Regions from separate parts of the Bradyrhizobium sp. CCGUVB1N3 genome, predicted to be linked through region 3. Evidence: predicted binding sites of a transcription regulator. Region 3 holds the regulator's gene; each other region holds the start of a gene.
The links. The regulator LexA, encoded in region 3, represses DNA repair genes until DNA is damaged. The targets are predictions, from matches to a motif close to TGTTCNNNNTGTGTTCNG.

Region 1 (4,370 bases), 600 kb from region 3:
GCGCAAGGCCGGCCTTTTCGACAGGAAGAGTTTTGGCGAAGATCAGTACTTCGCGATCAGCGGGCCGCCCCAGCGATAGTTCAGGCGGACAAGGCCCATATCGACGTTCTGGCTGATTCGGTCGGCGCCGAATGTCAGGCCGCCGGGCGTCGTGAAGCCAATGGTGCGGTTGCCCAGGAAGATGTGGTCGTACTCGACACCAACCGACCAGTTCGGCGCAAAGCCGAATTCCAGGCCGGCCCCCACCGTGCCACCCCAACGGGTTTCGCTGGCCGAACCGAGCAGGGTGCCGGCACCGACGATGCCGGGCGCGACAAAAACGTCGTACTTGTCGCCGACGACCGCGCCGCCGCCCTTCACGTAGAAGAGCACGTTGTTCCAGGCGTAGCCGACCTGGCCGGTGATCAGGCCGAAGGCATCGATGCGCGAGCGGTTGCGGTCCGTCGGGAAGGCGAGGCTGACGTTATCTCCCCTGAAATCGGCCCAGTTGCCCTGGCCTTCGACGCCGAACACCCACTGGCCGGACTGCCAGCGATAGCCGATCTGGCCGCCGATCGTGCCGCCGGTCGCATTGTGGCAGCCTTCACCCACAAGACTGCCCACAACACCAGTCACCGCGCCGGTGCTGTCCAGGAAGTCCCAGCATTTGTGGGTCGAGCCACCGCCGCCGTTGATGCCGATGTAGAAGCCGCTCCAATCGTAGATTGCGGCGACCATCGGGGGCGGGGCCTTCACGTATGGACGCGCTGCCATATCTGCCGCGCTCGCCGGAGCCGACAGGCTCAACGCAACCGCACCAACTGCACCCACCAAAATCTTCTTCATTATTCAGTCCCTCCGGCTGTGCCGCTTCTTTCTTTAGTCCCCGAAGCGGTCAATCAGGCGCGACGCCCAATGAATTGATGTTGCGCCGAGCCTAGTCTGATTTGGGGGTAGAGTCCGTCTCCAAAAGGCAACAGTCGCGAGTGAAGTGAGCGGTTCCTAAGTTAATGAATGTTAAGCGGTATTCCCGTCCGCGGGAACCCGAAAAAGTTCCATGCGGTTCCGATGATTTCCTGGACATGCAACCCCATGTTGCGGGCGTATCCCGTCACCGCCCTGTGGAACAAAGCTGGAACACTGCCGCGCCCGGTGCTATATGTGGGGATAACCTGCGGGACCGCGGGCTCGGTAACGTGCGCGAGCGTATAGGGTCCCTCAGCAGGCGGCAGCGAGCGGTTTTGGCACGGCTCCGGCTTTTTCGAACAATTTGGCAGTTTGGAGTGGAGAGCGGCAATGGCGGGAAGCGTCAACAAGGTCATTCTGGTCGGAAATCTCGGCAAGGATCCGGAGATCCGCCGCACCCAGGACGGGCGGCCGATTGCCAATCTGAGTGTTGCGACGTCGGAGACCTGGCGGGACAAGGCGACCGGCGAGCGCAAGGAAAAGACCGAGTGGCATCGCGTCGTGATCTTCAATGAAGGGCTCTGCAAGGTCGCCGAACAGTACCTGAAGAAGGGCGCCAAGATTTACGTCGAGGGTGCGCTCCAGACTCGCAAATGGACCGACCAGAGCGGTGTCGAAAAGTACTCGACCGAGGTCGTGCTTCAGGGCTTCAACTCAACCCTCACCATGCTCGACGGCCGCGGTGGCGGGGGAGGCGGCAGCTTCGGCGAGGAGCCGGGCGGCGATTTCGGCTCCAGCAGCCCGGTGAGCAGCGCGCCGCGCCGCGCGGTCGCCACGGGCGGTGGCCGCAACAGCGACATGGACGACGACATCCCGTTCTGACGTCGCGCCGCTTCGCGCGGAACGACAGCATTTCCGATCAACCGACTGGCGGAGCTCGCATCTTGCGCGTTCGCCTCATGTTGGGTCTCAAGGGATTGGACGCCCGGCGATGTGAATGGTATTAAGTTAATGTTAATGCTACTTACATCGCTTGCGCCTGATACTCGGGCGCCATCATTGGGACGCGTCAGCCATGACCCTCGCGCCGCTGCTCGACGCAGCTCCAGCCATCCCGCTCCACGCCTTTGCGGCGATGACTGCCTTCGTGCTCGGCGTCGTCCAGTTCGCGGCCCCCAAGGGCACGCTGCCGCACCAGACCGTCGGCTGGATCTGGGTGGCGCTGATGGCCCTCGTGGCTGCGTCGTCGTTCTGGATCCACCAGATCCGGCTGGTGGGGCCGTTCGGTCCGATTCATCTGCTCTCGATCTTCACGCTCGTGATGTTGCCGCTCGCGGTGTGGCGGGCGCACACCCATCGCATCGCCGCTCACCGGTGGTCGATGATCTTCCTGTTCACCGGCGCGCTGGTGATCGCGGGGCTGTTCACGCTGCTGCCGGGACGCATCATGCATCACGTGATTTTCGGCTCGTAGGGCGGGGTTCCATCCGGCCTGTTCCCGCCGCCCGGAAAGGGTCTTCGCAGGGCCCGTAAGTTATTGGAAAAATGAGCGGAAAAAGCGCTTCCCATGGGCTTGCCAGGGTGGTTATCAGACCCTCGATGCGCTATATGATTCCCAGATAAAAACTCACCGGATTCCCCCTTGGCCGACGACGACAACAAGAAGCCCGGCGACGAGCCGGAGCGCTCGGATATTCGCCCCGTCTCCATCTTCGAGGAGATGAAGAAGTCGTATCTCGACTACGCCATGAGCGTGATCGTGGCGCGTGCTCTACCCGATGCCCGCGACGGTCTGAAGCCGGTGCATCGCCGCATCCTGTACTCGATGAACGAGCAGGGGCACACGCCGGACAAGAAGTACGTCAAATCCGCCCGCGTGGTCGGCGACGTCATCGGTAAGTATCACCCGCACGGCGACCAGTCGATCTATGACGCCATGGTCCGCATGGCGCAGGACTTCTCGATGCGCGTGCCGCTTATCGACGGCCAGGGCAATTTCGGCTCGGTCGACGGCGATCCTCCGGCCGCCTATCGTTATACCGAAGCACGCCTGACCAAAGCGGCGCTGGCTCTGCTGGCCGACATCGACAAAGATACCGTCGATTTCCAGCCGAACTACGACAACAACGAGACTGAGCCGTCGGTTCTTCCGGCCAAGTTCCCGAACCTTCTCGTCAACGGCGCCGGCGGCATCGCCGTCGGCATGGCGACCAACATCCCGCCGCACAATCTCGGCGAGGTCATCGACGCCTGCGTCGCGTTGATCGACAATCCCGCGCTGACCATCGACGAACTCATCAACATCGTGCCGGGGCCGGATTTTCCGACCGGCGGCGTGATCCTCGGGCGCCAGGGTATCCGCAGCGCCTACCACCTTGGCCGCGGCTCGATCGTGATGCGCGGCAAGGTCGAATTCGAGACCATCCGCAAGGATCGCGAGGCGATCATTGTCACCGAGATTCCATATCAGGTGAACAAGGCGACGATGGTCGAGCGCATCGCCGAGCTGGTCAAGGAAAAGAAGATCGAAGGCATCGGCGACCTGCGCGATGAATCGGACCGCGATGGCTACCGCGTCGTCATCGAATTGAAGCGGGACGCCGTGCCGGATGTGGTGCTGAACCAGCTGTACAGATTCACGCCGCTGCAGACGAGCTTCGGCGTCAACATGGTGGCGCTCGACAGCGGCCGTCCACGGATCATGCATCTGAAGGACCTGCTGGCCATCTTCGTCGACTTCCGTGAGCGGGTCGTCACGCGCCGCACCAAGTACCTGCTCGCCAAGGCGCGCGATCGCGCCCATATCCTGGTCGGTCTGGCGATTGCGGTCGCCAATATCGACGAGATGATCCGCGTCATCCGGACCTCGCCCGACCCGACCACCGCGCGCGACACCCTGATGTCGCGCGACTGGCCGGCCCGGGACGTCGAGGACATGCTGACGCTGATCGACGATCCGCGCCACCGCATCAGCGAGGACGGCACGATCCGGCTGTCGATGGAACAGGCGAGGGCCATTCTCGACCTGCGCCTTCAGCGCCTCACCGCGCTTGGTCGTGACGAAATCCGCGACGAGCTCGACAAGTTAGCCGGCGAGATCGCCGATTATCTCGACATCCTGCGCTCGCGCGAGCGCGTGCTGGGGATCATCAAGGCCGAGCTCGCCGAGGTAAAGGCTGAGTTCGCCACGCCGCGCCGGACCGTGATCATGGAGCAGGAAGGCGAGGTCGAGGACGAAGACCTGATCCAGCGCGAGGACATGGTCGTCACGGTCTCCCATGCCGGCTACGTCAAGCGCGTGCCGCTGTCGGCCTATCGGGCCCAGCGCCGCGGCGGCAAGGGCCGCGCCGGCATGCAGACCCGCGACGAGGATTTTGTGTCGCGCCTGTTCGTGGCCTCCACGCACACACCGGTGCTGTTCTTCTCGTCGCGCGGCCAGGTCTACAAGGAGAAGGTCTGGCGCCTGCCGATGGCCGCGCCGAACG
Region 2 (4,370 bases), 4.0 Mb from region 3:
GGCCCGACCGGCGGATGGACGGCCTGGTGGCTCGGCACCGCGGCGCCCGCGCAGCCGCCGGCGCCGAACAACGGCTTCGCCTGGGTCTACGGCGCGGGCACCATTCAATATGTCTTCGCTCGCATTCCGGAGCTCGACGTCACCACCTACAAGCCCGAGGACCACAAGGCGCGGCTGCTCGAAATCTCCCAACTGATGGACTCGACCAACCCCGATCTCAGCCGTTTCCGCGCGCATGGCGGCCGCCTGATCATGCTCGAGCATATGGCCGACTATGCGCAGAGCCCCTATGCCGGCATCCGCTATTTCGAGAACGTCGAGCGCTTGATGGGCTCGGCGACGACGGATCTGTTCGCAAGGCTCTACACGGCGCCCGGCGTCGACCATCTCGGCTCCGGCGCGCCGGCCAATGTCGATATGCTGAGCGTGCTGGTCGACTGGGTCGAGAAGGACAAGGCGCCCGGCGATCTCGAGGTCATCGAGCAGAAGGTCGAGGCGCCGTCCTTCGCGGTCGTCCGCGCGCTGCCGCTGTGCCGCTGGCCGGCCTGGCCGCATTACAGTGGCGGCCCGGCGACGGAGGCTGCGAGCTTCTTCTGCGCGCCGTAACCGCGGCGTGTCGACGACGCCAAAGCGCGATGAGATTGGGATGAATCGTCATCGCGCTTTAGGTTATTGTTTGAGCATGATCTCCGCGCAAACGCGTTCCGCGTTTGTCGCGAGGGAAAACCGCTTCACACTTTTCCGGATCATGCTCCAACCGGCGGCGGCGATTTATCCCGCCGCCATCGCCTGCGCGCCGCCGAGCAGCTGCGCATTGAGGCGACCGCCGGAGAACAGCATCTCGTCGAGCGCCTCATTGATATCGGCGGAGATGACGGAATTGCCGCCGTCGCGCGCGAGACTCGCCTGCGCTAGCCGCCGCATCAATTCCTTGATGAAGGCACAGCTCGTGCCCTCGCTGCGCCGCGCCGCCTCGGTGACGATGGCGTCATCGAGCGGCAGCCCCTTGCCGTAGAGCCGAACCAGCTTGCTGCGGCCGATTTCGTCGGGGAGAGGCACTTCGATCGCCTGGTCGATGCGGCCGGGCCGGCCGGCGAGCGCACCTTCGAGGTCCTCCGGCCGGTTGGTGGTCAGGACGAACAGGATGTCCGCGTCCTCCTTCAGCCCGTCCATCTCGTTGAGCAATTTGTTCAGGAGGGATTCCTCGCACGGTCCCATCTCATCGCGGTCGCGGGCGATGAGATCGACATCCTCGATCACCACCATCGAGGGCTGGAGAAGCCGCGCCAGGCTCATATAGGCGCCGAGAAGGCCCATCTGCTCGGCGGTGATGATCAGGGTCGTATGCCCGGGCAAGTGCGTCGCGAGATAGCGGATCGTGTGCGTCTTGCCGGTGCCGGGGGGGCCGTACAGCAAAATGCCCTTGCGCGTCGACTGGCCGAGCCGGCGCAATTGATCGCGGGTGCCGACGAATCTCAGGACGTTGCGATCAAGCAGCCGCAAGGTCTGCTCCGGCAGGATCACCTCGTCGCGTGCCACCGGCGGCAGGCGATGCACGGTGATGCCGCGCGAGCGGCCGCGATAATCGCTGTCGGCGTCGAGCGAGAGGATCTTGCCACGATAGGTGCGTGCGGCCTGCACGGCCTGCTCCAGCTCGCCGAAGCATCGCTGGACGAGGGCCGCGCCCGCGGCACCCGAGGGCACGGCGATTTCGATCCGGATTCCGCTCTCACGGCTGTATTCGCGATGCGCGCAGAGCAGCACCGCGTAGCGGAGATCGCCCTGCGTGCAAAGCCACAGCCCGTTGTCGAGGCACTTGACCGGATTCTTCTCGCCAATGTCGAGATCGAAATACTGGAGCGGCGCAATCGCCTGCGCATGGCGACCGTCGCGCAGAAGCCGTGCTATCGACAGCGTCTCGTAGCGTTGCTCGTCGTTGATGCCGAACAGCCGGATCGCGGAGGCGAACAGCCGATCGACGGCCGCCTGGATGTCTGCGCGCATGTGTCCCGGAAACTGGCGGACCGTGGTCACGAGCTTGCTGCGTGGAACGCCGGCGAATTGCCGGTCCAGTACCTCGCAGGCATATTCGAACTCCTCTTCTTCCGGCTCATTGCCGGGGTTGCCTGCCGCTCGCATGCATTCGTTGCACAGCCAGATCGTACGGCTCCCGAGTCGCACGTCGGTCTGCGCCTCGGGCTTGCCGCAAAGCTCGCAAGTCGTCTTGACCGGCTCGAGCGTGATCCGCAGGCCGTGACCTGCAAATTGAATGTGCTGCAGCGCGGATTTGAGCAGTGCATCGGCGACGGAGCGCGGGTAGGGGCCGCAGCCGGCCTTTTCCTCCTGCTCAATCCGGGTCATCAGCGCGAGCGCTTCACGCTCCGACTTGCCGAAAACCCGGCGCAGCAACTCGATCACAAATTCTTCCGGCGTATCTTCGTCATCATGAAACACGAGCTGGGCCGGCCCGCTTTCGCTGTGCATATCACTCATCATGAAATTAACTCGTGTTACAACTTATGCTTGAATGGAACAAAGAAAGAACACAAAAAGTGGCGGCCGTCAAGCGTGACGGCCGCTCAAAAAAACAGGATGGTCGAAGCCTAATGCGCCGGCCCGCCCGCTGCCTTGACCTGTCGCGTCAGCAGCACGGCGATCGCGGCCACCACCAGCACCACGCCGATCACGGCGAATGTGTCGGAAAAGCCCATCACCAGCGCCTGGCGTTTCACCAGCTTGCCGAGCGCGATGATGGCCTGCTCGTGTGCGGCGTTCGGGTCCGGCACGCCATGTGCGGTGAAATAGTTCGTGAGCTGCGCGATGCGTCCGCGGACCTCTTCGCGACCGAGTGTGACCGACTGCCCGATGACGTTGGAGTGGAACTGCTCGCGCTTGGTGACGATGGTCGCGAGCACCGCGGTGCCGATCGCGCCGCCGAGGTTGCGCATCATGTTGGAGATGCCGGAGGCGGCGGCCGCGTCTTGCGGCGCGACGCTGCCGAGGCTGAGCGCGGAGAGCGGCGCCAGCGTCAGCGCCTGGCCGACAGCCCGCACGACGTTGGGCGCGAGGAACTGATCGCCCGCATAATCGAGCGACATCATGATGTTCATGAAGGAGCTCGTGGCGAACAGCAGCAGGCCGACGGTCGCGATATAGCGAGCGTCGAAGCGCTGCATCAGCTTCGGCACCAGCGGAATCAGCAGAAGCTGCGGCAGGCCGGTCCAGGCCAGCACGTTGCCGATCTGCTCGGCATTGTAGCCCTGCACCTGGCCGAGATAGGCGGGCAGCAGATAGACCGAGCCGAACAGGGCGAAGCCGAGGAATACCGAGGCGATCGTGCCGACGCCGAAATTCCATTGCGTCAGCAGCCGCAGGCGCAGAAGCGGCTTTTCCACGACCAGCTCATTGTAGATGAACAGTGCGAGGCTGACGGCCGCGACAATGGCAAGTCGCACGATGAAGGGCGAGCCGAACCAGTCGTCCTTGTTGCCTTCCTCGAGCACGGCCTGGAGCGAGGCGAGGCCGACCGCCATGGTGGCGATGCCGAACCAGTCGCCTTCGCGCAGCAGGCCTAGCTGAAGCGGCTGGCGCTCCAGCGTGAAGAACAGCGTCGTCACCATGACCGCGGTCGGCACGACGTTGACGAAGAAGATGGTCTGCCAGCCGTAATTCTCGGTGAGATAGCCGCCGATGGTCGGGCCGATCGCGGGCGCGAAGGTCACCGCGAGCGAGAACATCGCAAGCCCAATCGGTTGCTGACCTTTCGGCAGCCTGGTGAAGACGAGCGTGAAGGCCATCGGGATCAGCACGCCGCCGAAGAAGCCCTGCAAGCCGCGCATCGCGATCATCGAGGGCAGGTCGTGGGTGAAGGCGCATGCGACGGAGAATGCCGCAAACAGCGTCGCAAAGCTCAGGATGATGTTACGGAACGAGAACACGCGCGACAAATAGTCGGTGAGCGGGATCACGATGATCTCGCCGATCAGATAGGACGTCGAGATCCAGGAGCCGTTGTCGACGCCGGTGCCGATGCCGCCCTCGATATTGAGCAGCGAGGCGTTGGTGATCTGGATGTTCAGGATCGCCATGAAGGCGCCGATCATCGCCGCGAAGACGGCGATCCAGATCGTGGCGCTGGCGCGGTTCGGATCGGCGACGACGCGATCAGGCGTCGCGGCCGGAATCGAGCGTGCGGGCGCGGGGATTGTGAGGCTGTTGGACATGGCGCGACCCTCCGGAGGTCTGGTTTGCCTTGGTCTGATTTGCCTTGGGTGCAGTCACTGCCAGCGCGGCAGGCGCGCTGGAGCGCGTCGCAATCGTCGGGATCACGGACATGCCCGGACGCAGCGCGATCGACGGCGCGTTCTCGG
Region 3 (4,370 bases):
CGCTGTCGCTGCGCGTCGATGCGCTGGCCGATGATTGCAGCCGTGCCGCGTTGGTGGTGACGGCGAAGCCGGCAGCAACCGATTGCGCGGCGATGGTCGTGGATCGCGAGCGTCTGAAGACGCAAGGCGCGCTCGTGCTGTCGCGCAGTGGCGACGGTTTCACGCTGCAAACGGTGAAAGCAAGAGGCGCAAACCGCCCCTGGTCGCCGGCTGGGGCCGGCGATAGCGATTTCGAGCTCAGCCTCGCACCGCGGCCGGCTACTCCACGCAGCAAAGACGCTACGCCGTCGGAGGCCGACCTGCAGGCCGAGGACTAGAAGACGCGTCAGCCGATCGGCAGGCGTGTCGTGGGCGTTTGGGTCGTGTGCTGCTCGACGGCGGGCTGCTCTATCTTCTCGCCGAGCGGCTGCGTTACCGGCAGTTGCAGAACCGTGGCACGCTGGCCTTCGACGAGCTGCGTCACCAGCACGTAGTTGCCGTCGGGGAATTCGATCGCATCATGATGACGATCGGGAATGTGCGGATCGACCTTGCCGAACTTGCCGACGCGCGAGTTGACGGTGCGCGTCCAGATCCAGCGATTGTCGTAGCGGACGTTGTCGGCGAAGGCGAGCTCGGTGCCGGGCAGAAGGCAGACGGCAACCGAGAGATCACGCTCCGACGCAAATCCACGCGTCGAGGTGCCGCGGAAGGTTGTCGTGACGATCGTCTCGCCGACTTGAGCGGGGCGGGTCGCAACGGCATGCAGGCTGTAGTCACACATCGGAGTGCTCCTCATGCGAGATAGCAGGTCCGCGCCCCCCGGAGGCGCAGGCCTCTATCAGAGTGGAAGCCTCCGAGTGTATCGCGTTTGTGGGCAAATCTGCGGCTCGTCTGCGCGTTGCCCGATCACTTTATCTTTCCCGGCTAACGAGGAACAAAGCCTCCCGCCGTGACTCTATCTTGGTTCACACCATTCACTCACGCGAGCTTTCATCAGCGGCCGGCGGGAGCCGAGTACCCCGAATAGGGCCAGCTCGCCTGCGCCGCAGGTGCGATCGCATTGTTGGCATTGCGGAATGGCGCACTGGTCGCTACCTGCTCCGTCTTGCGAACGGGATGGTGGTGTTGCGCTGCGTCGCTTGCGGATGCCGATCCCGCGATCAAGGCCGCCGTGATCACGCTCAAAATCATCTGTCGCATGGGTTTTTCCTCTGCATCGTGCACAGCGCTCTCGCGCCTGCGATGCTTGAGGATCTAGCTCCGCGCAGGTGTGGGGATAATCGCACCCGAAGTGAAAACACTATCCCGCCGGAGCGGACAATCCGTCCGCCCGTGTTGCTGCGCGATAGCCGGCGATCTGCCGGGCCATCAGTACTTCCGGTACAGCCCGATCAGCTTGCCCTGAATCTTCACCCGGTTCGGCGGCAGGATGCGCACCTCATAGGCGGTGTTGGCGGGCTCCAGCGCGATCGACGCACCGCGCCGGCGGAAGCGCTTGAGCGTCGCTTCCTCGTCGTCGATCAGCGCCACCACGATATCGCCGGTATCAGCGGTCTCGTTGCGCTGGATCAGCGCCATGTCGCCATCCAGGATGCCGGCGTCGACCATCGAATCGCCGCGCACCTCGAGCGCGTAGTGCTCGCCGGAGCCGAGCATGTCCGGAGGCACGCTGATGGTGTGGCTGCGGGTCTGCAATGCCTCGATTGGCGTGCCGGCCGCGATCCGTCCCATCACGGGCACGGCGACCGGACGCTCGCCGTCATCAACCGGAGCGCTTGCGCCCCGCACCTTGCCGAGATTGCCTTCGATGACGCTGGGCGTGAAGCCGCGGCGGCCTGCGCCTGCGGCCTGAAGCTCGGGCAGCTTGATGACCTCGATGGCGCGCGCGCGGTTGGGCAGGCGGCGGATGAAGCCGCGCTCTTCCAGCGCGGTGATCAGGCGGTGGATGCCCGACTTCGAGCGCAGATCGAGCGCGTCCTTCATCTCGTCGAAGGAGGGCGGCACGCCGCTTTCCTTGAGGCGCTCACTGATGAACCGCAGAAGCTCGTATTGTTTGCGCGTTAACATCTCGACCAAATCCCCCGGTTGATGTCGTTCGATTCCGAGACGTCAGATTCAGCAGAAGCCGCTAGATGCTCGAAACAAATCATGAACGGACACTATATGTTCGATATGTGTTCCGCAACCACTTAATTTTTGGTGAACGCGGCGAAGTTCGCGCCACGCGCGAATCAGATCGCACTTACAAGGGTAGCCGCAACACCTCGCAAGGCGTGCCTGCGTCCGCCTTCGGCGCAAACGGCGCGCGCACGAGAAGTGCCTGTGCGGCAGCAAGATTCGCAAGCAGCGAGGAGTCCTGGTGGTTGACGGGAACGGCGACGAGCGTGCCGTCCTCGCGCTCCTCGAGCCGGGCGCGCAGATAGTCCTCGCGGACGTCGTTGGGCCCGACGTCGCGCCCGAGCACGGCGCGCTCGCGACGGTGATGAACGCGCGAGCGGCCAGCAAGCGCGCGAATCAACGGCACCATGAACAGGAAGCCGCAGACATAGGACGAGACCGGATTGCCGGGCAGGCCGATCACCCGCATCGCGCCGAGACGGCCGTGCATCATCGGCTTGCCGGGCCGCATCGCGATCTTCCAGAACGCCATTTCGAAGCCTTCGGCCTGGAGCGCCGGCCGGACCAGATCGTGGTCGCCGACCGAGGCTCCGCCGGTCGTGATCAGGATGTCGGCACCGCTTTCGCGGGCCCGGCGGATGCCGGCGGTGGTCGCCGCAACGGTATCGGCGGCAATGCCGAGATCGACCGTTTCGGCGCCCTCGGCCCGCGCCAGCGCATGCAGGGCGTAGCCGTTGGAAAAGACGATCTGGCCCATGCCGGGCGTGGAGCCGGGCATGACGAGCTCATCGCCCGTCGCGAGAATCGCGACCCTGGGCCGGCGGCGGACGGCAAGCTCCGGATGGTTCATGCCGGCGGCAAGCGACAAGTCGCGTTCGGTGAGCCTGCTTCCCTTCCTCAGGAGCACGTCGCCCTCGCGGAAATCGACGCCGGCGGGGCGGATGTGCCGTCCGGCAATCGCGGCCTCCTTGATCGCGACGTGCTTGCCGTCAGCGACCGTGTCCTCCTGGATCACCACCGCATCCGCGCCATCGGGCACCACGCCGCCCGTGAAGATCCGCACTGCCTCTCCCGCGCCGACCGTTCCCGCAAACGGCCGCCCGGCCGCGACCTCGCCGATCACGGTGAGCTCTGCGCCCACCTTCGCCGCATCGGCCGCACGCACCGCATAGCCATCCATGGCCGACATTGCCTGTGGCGGCTGCGTCCGCCGCGCCGCGACATCGCGGGCCAGCACGCGATGGTAGGCTGCATCCAGCGCGACCATCTCGTCCGCCACGGGCTCGACGCCCGCGAGCACCGCAGCGAGCGCGTCGGAAACCGGCATCAGGGCCACGGGCTGAACTCCTGCTGGGCAAATCGAACGAGAGAGTTGCGTTGCGTTCTAGCCGAGAGCAGGCGTCGTGGCAAAAGGGGGATTGCGAAGGTGGAGATGAATTATCTCTCGCGGAGAAGGCCGCCGGGATGCCCATTGGGACAATATCGCGCCGTCCTGCTTCCGGCTCAGAGTTGCTGCGCGCCACCGCACGCAGGCGCGTCAGGAGACGTCCGGGAGAACGCTGATGGCAGAGACTTCAAAGCTGTCGGTCGAGAAGGCGCTCGAGAAGCTGCGCGGCGATGAGCCGCCGAAGTCGAGGAGCGCAAAGCTTGACGAGGAGATCGAAGCGCTCAAGGAGAAGACGAGCCGCATGCGCGCGCAACGGCAGCGTCTCGATCGGCCTCAACCCAAGCGCAGTTGAATGCGCCTAGCGCGGTCGCCGCGCGATCGTCTCGAAGACGAGAAAGACCGGAATGACGGTGGCCAGACAGGCCACGGCGACGACTAGGCTCACGGCTAGCATCAGGTGGCTCCCGTTTCATTGTCCGGATCGACGTCGGGCGCCTTCAGGCTGTGATCCATCTCGGGCAACGGGTCGCCCTGCGACTTCAGATCCGCCGCCTTGCTGACCAGCTTGGCGGAGAGCTGCGAGTTCGACGTCGACTTGGCGAATTTGAGAAGGATCGAGGCTTGCTTGTTGAAGTAGGTCTTGCCCAACACGATCACGCGTCCGTTGTAGAGAAACCCAACGGCCATATGACTCCCGACGCGCTGATCCGTTCCGGGAACTCTGTACAAAAATGCACAGAGCGAGTTGGTTCCATAATTCACTTGAAAAGTTCCAGGAGTGGGCCGGAACCAGATGCCGAGCGGCCGCAGCAAAGCGGCCGTGCTCTCAGAGTCCCAGTGCCTTCAGCGCCTCGCCGACGTCGCGAGGCGACGTCACGTGAAC
Region 4 (4,370 bases), 3.8 Mb from region 3:
TTGTGCACGGGCAGGAAGCCGTTGCGGTCGACCATGGCGCAGAACGCCATGCGCGGGTCCTTGGCCAGAAAGGCTTCCTGGAACGAGGGGAGGGCGCGGTCGGCCCAGTCGAGATATTTGGTGCGGTACTGCTGCGGACTGGTGCCGGCGATTTCCGCGTAGTCGGTGTCGAAGAGATCGTCGAGCCTGACCTCGCCGCGCGCGACCGCCTGCTCGAAGATCTTCGTCAGCGCGGCGCCCGCTTCCATGGCGCGGGTCACAAATTCCGTATTCGCCTCGTGGATCGACCAGAGCTTGTCTTCAATTTTCCCGCGCAGCTCGGCATTGGGGGATACGAACTGCGCCCGCGCACCGGCCTTGGACTGCTCGGTGACGCGCAGGCGGCAGGCGCCGACATCCTGGAGCAGGCCGTCGATGGCTTCGTGCGATGCGAGCTTTGCTGCGTCCGCGCCGCCGATCAAGACGCCGTCCATCGCAATCTCGTAGACCGGCATTGTCGCGCCCTTGATCTCGAGCTTGAGATGGCAGGGCAGCCGCTCGGTCTTGCGACGATCGTCGCTATCACTCTGCCTGAGCAGCACCGCGCAGCGCGATTTCAGCTTCTGCGCGAACGTCGTGACCGCTTTGCCGGCGCTGGAGACGCTTTCGCCATGAGCTTCCGCCGCCTTGGTGGCGGCATCGATCTCGGCGGCGCTGTCGCCGACGGATACGATGAATTGGGATGCGGTTGCCGCGTTGCCGGAGACCTCGCTGGTGGTCGCGGTCTGTTCGGCGACCGCGCCGTTGACGGTGTCGAACACCGGGCGGATCGCCTCGATCGCCTGTGAGATGCGGTGCACGGCTTCCGCCGAACCTGCCGCGTCCTTTTGCAGCGCCTCGATCTTCTTGGTGATTTCCTCGGTCGCGCCTTGGGTCTGCACCGCAAGTGCCTTCACCTCGGTCGCAACGACGGCAAAGCCTTTTCCGGCCGCGCCCGCGCGTGCTGCCTCGATGGTCGAGTTCAGCGCGAGCAGCGTGGTCTGGCGCGCGATCTGAGCGATCAGGTTGACGACGTTGCCGATCGCGGCGGAGGATTCGCGCAGGCGGTCGACATTGGCGCGGGCCTCCTGTGCGGCGGCGCTGGCAGCATCGGCGAGCTTGCCGGCCTCGCGGACCTGGGCGCCGATGCCCTGCGCCGACTGGGTGAATTTCTCTGCCGCGTTGGCAAAGGTGGTGGCGGTCGATTGCGCGGCGCTGCTGCGTCCCGTGAGCGCGTCGGTGCGCTCGCGGATGGTCGCGAGCGTGTTGGCGGTTGCCTCCGCGCCGCCGGCGACGGATTCGGCGGCGCGCTCGAGCTGGCGGATCATCGCGCCGAGCTCGAGTTCCAGAAGCTCGAGAATTTCCTTGGCCGAATCGCCCTCCGGTGCGGCAACGGGCTCGGCGACGGCTTGGGCCGCCTGCGGGAGAGCTGCGGGCGTGGCCTGTTCCGGCAGACGCTTCCGAAGTAGTCCGAGGGCCATCAGGTCACTCTTGTCGGGAGACGGGATGGGGATATTTTCACATCCCGAAATGAAGTCAGGGTTAACAGGTGCCTGACGGTGAGTGTTTATCCCTACGATAATACCTCCAAGTATGCCCTTTCATTCCGGGGGTGTCGCGGCCTATAAGGCCCGCGCTTTGATCCCTCAGCTTGCCCTGACCTTGGCTGACGATTCCTCAAGAGACCACGCATGGCCGGACATTCCCAATTCAAGAACATCATGCACCGCAAGGGGCGGCAGGATGCGCAGAAATCGAAGCTCTTCGGCAAGCTGGCCCGCGAAATCACCGTCGCGGCCAAGCTCGGCACACCCGATCCCAACATGAACCCGCGCCTGCGCGCGGCCGTGATCGCGGCGCGCCAGGAGAACATGCCGAAGGACAATATCGAGCGCGCGATCAAGAAGGCGCTCGGCAGTGACGGCGAGAACTATGACGAGATCCGCTACGAGGGTTATGGCCCCGGCGGCGTCGCCGTCATCGTCGAGGCGCTGACCGACAACCGCAACCGCGCGGCCTCCGACATCCGCTCTTTCTTCACCAAATCCGGCGGAAATCTCGGCGAAACCGGCTCGGTGTCCTTCATGTTCGATCGCACCGGCATCATCGAATATGACCGCAGCGTCGCTTCCGACGATGCGATGCTCGATGCCGCGATCGAGGCCGGCGCCGATGACGTCATCTCGGGCGAGAACGGCCACGAGATCTACGCCTCGACCGAAAGCTACCGCGATGTGGCCAAGGCGCTCGAGGCGAAGTTCGGCGAGCCGCGCAAGGCCGCGCTGATCTGGAAGCCGCAGAACACGGTCGCCGTCGACGACGAGACCGGCGAGAAGCTGCTCAAGCTGATGGACCTGCTCAACGAGCACGACGACGTCCAGAACGTCTACGCCAACTTCGAGATTTCGGACGCGCTGATGGCGAAGATGGGCGGGTAGGGCGCGCTCTCGTGTCCCGGACGCACCGCTGCGTGAAACGCTGCGGTGCAGGGCCGGGACCCACGGCGGCGCTTCTTGTGCCGGCGGCAACATGGGCCCCGGTTCAGCAGCGCACTGCTGCGCACTGCGCTGCGCCCGGGGCACGAGACCATACTTCCCCGGGGATTTTCGTTCCGTTTCTGTTTCCCCCACAGCAGCCAGCCGCTATCACTGGCCCATGACCGCGCTCCCGATTCGTCATCCCGTCCGCATCCTCGGCATCGACCCCGGCCTGCGCCGCACCGGTTGGGGCGTGATCGAGGCCGACGGCAATCGCCTCGTCTACGTCGCCTGCGGCTCGGTGGAACCGCCGGAGGGCCTGCCGCTGTCGAGCCGGTTGCTCGCGATCCATGAGGGGCTCGCTGCCGTGCTCTCCCACCACAAGCCGATGGAAGCCGCCGTCGAGCAGACCTTCGTCAACAAGGACGGTGTCGCGACCCTGAAGCTCGGCCAAGCCCGCGGCGTCGCCATGCTGGCGCCCGCAATGTTCGGCATTTCGGTGGCCGAATACGCGCCCAACCAGGTCAAGAAGACCGTGGTCGGCGCCGGTCACGCCGACAAGAACCAGATCGCAGTGATGCTGAAGATCCTGCTGCCCAAGGCCGAGCCGCCGTCGGCGGACGCCGCCGACGCCCTCGCCATCGCCATCACCCACGCCCATCACCGCCAAAGCGCCGCCCTGCGGCTGAAGGTGGTGGGCGTATGATCGGCAAGCTCAAGGGCCTGATCGATTCCTACGGCGAGGATTTCGTCATCCTCGACGTCGGCGGCGTCGGCTACCAGGTGCATTGCTCGACGCGCACGCTGCAGCATCTGCCGTCGCCGGGTGAAGCCGCGGTGCTCGCGATCGAGACCTATGTCCGCGAGGACCAGATCAAATTGTTCGGCTTTCGCACCGACCAGGAGCGCGAATGGTTTCGCCTGCTCCAGACCGTGCAGGGCGTCGGCGCCAAGGTCGCGCTCGCAGTGCTCGGTACGCTGCAGCCTTCCGATCTTGCGAATGCGATTGCGCTGCGCGACAAGGCTGCGGTGTCGCGCACGCCGGGCGTCGGCCCCAAGGTCGCCGAGCGCATCGTCACCGAGTTGAAGGACAAGGCACCGGCTTTTGCCAATGTCGACCCGGCAGTGGTGCATCTTGCCGGCACCGTCGACGACCAGCGCGCTCCGCGGCCCGTCGCGGACGCGATCTCCGCGCTGGTCAATCTCGGCTACGGCCAGCCGCAGGCGGCGGCCGCCATCGCCACGGCGTCACGCAATGCCGGCGAGAATGCGGAAACCGCGCAGCTCATTCGCCTGGGTCTGAAAGAATTGTCGAAATAGACTATCCTGCCCGGCCGCTGACTGACGAAGGAACGCATTTTCCGCCATGCTGAGCAACGAAGACAAGGAACTCATCGCCGCCGCGACAGCAGCGATCAGCCAACGTTATCGCAACGACTGGCAGGAGGTGGGGGCGGCGATGCGCACGCGCGACGGCCGCATCGTCACCGGCGTGAACATCGACGCCTATATCGGCCGCATCGCGGTCTGCGCCGAGGCGATCGCGATCGGACGCGCCATCACCGAGACCGGTGACCGCGGCATCGAGACCATCGTCGCCGTGCGCCACCCCAAGCCTGACGAGCCTGGCGATATCGCCGTCGTCTCACCCTGCGGCATCTGCCGCGAGCTGATCCACGATTACGACGCCAAGGCGCGGGTCATCGTTCCCGACAACGGCCGCGAGCCGAAGGTCGTCAGCATCGGCGAGCTGCTGCCGAACAAATACCGGCGAGGCAACGAGTGAACACCCCCTCCCGCATCGTCACCCCCGAGCGCCGTAGCGACGATGTCGGCGATACGGCGCTGCGCCCGCAATCGCTCACCGAATTCGTC

Region 1: a site for LexA is predicted at 1,102-1,119, ahead of NLM33_RS04855 (single-stranded DNA-binding protein). Genes of this name have one in related genera too.
Region 2: a site for LexA is predicted at 2,529-2,546, ahead of NLM33_RS26995 (ATP-dependent Clp protease adaptor ClpS). Genes of this name have one in related genera too.
Region 4: a site for LexA is predicted at 2,626-2,643, ahead of ruvC (crossover junction endodeoxyribonuclease RuvC). Genes of this name have one in related genera too.

The regions. Positions count from the first base shown of each region.
Region 1 covers NZ_JANADR010000001.1:1,032,524-1,036,893, forward strand. Annotated here, with positions in the region: gene NLM33_RS04850 (outer membrane protein) at 43-825, opposite strand; gene NLM33_RS04855 (single-stranded DNA-binding protein) at 1,276-1,767, shown strand; gene NLM33_RS04860 (DUF2306 domain-containing protein) at 1,961-2,359, shown strand; gene gyrA (DNA gyrase subunit A) at 2,528-4,370, shown strand, end outside.
Region 2 covers NZ_JANADR010000001.1:5,653,536-5,657,905, reverse strand. Annotated here, with positions in the region: gene NLM33_RS27000 (tannase/feruloyl esterase family alpha/beta hydrolase) at 1-606, shown strand, start outside; gene NLM33_RS26995 (ATP-dependent Clp protease adaptor ClpS) at 772-2,496, opposite strand; gene NLM33_RS26990 (DHA2 family efflux MFS transporter permease subunit) at 2,604-4,223, opposite strand; gene NLM33_RS26985 (HlyD family secretion protein) at 4,165-4,370, opposite strand, start outside.
Region 3 covers NZ_JANADR010000001.1:1,636,654-1,641,023, reverse strand. Annotated here, with positions in the region: gene NLM33_RS07770 (ComEC/Rec2 family competence protein) at 1-317, shown strand, start outside; gene NLM33_RS07765 (hypothetical protein) at 326-763, opposite strand; gene NLM33_RS07760 (hypothetical protein) at 976-1,182, opposite strand; gene lexA (transcriptional repressor LexA) at 1,351-2,049, opposite strand; gene glp (gephyrin-like molybdotransferase Glp) at 2,225-3,436, opposite strand; gene NLM33_RS07745 (hypothetical protein) at 3,663-3,839, shown strand; gene NLM33_RS07740 (hypothetical protein) at 3,941-4,174, opposite strand; gene NLM33_RS07735 (HAD-IA family hydrolase) at 4,314-4,370, opposite strand, start outside.
Region 4 covers NZ_JANADR010000001.1:5,407,987-5,412,356, reverse strand. Annotated here, with positions in the region: gene NLM33_RS25820 (methyl-accepting chemotaxis protein) at 1-1,499, opposite strand, end outside; gene NLM33_RS25815 (YebC/PmpR family DNA-binding transcriptional regulator) at 1,710-2,456, shown strand; gene ruvC (crossover junction endodeoxyribonuclease RuvC) at 2,674-3,201, shown strand; gene ruvA (Holliday junction branch migration protein RuvA) at 3,198-3,815, shown strand; gene NLM33_RS25800 (cytidine deaminase) at 3,862-4,281, shown strand; gene ruvB (Holliday junction branch migration DNA helicase RuvB) at 4,278-4,370, shown strand, end outside.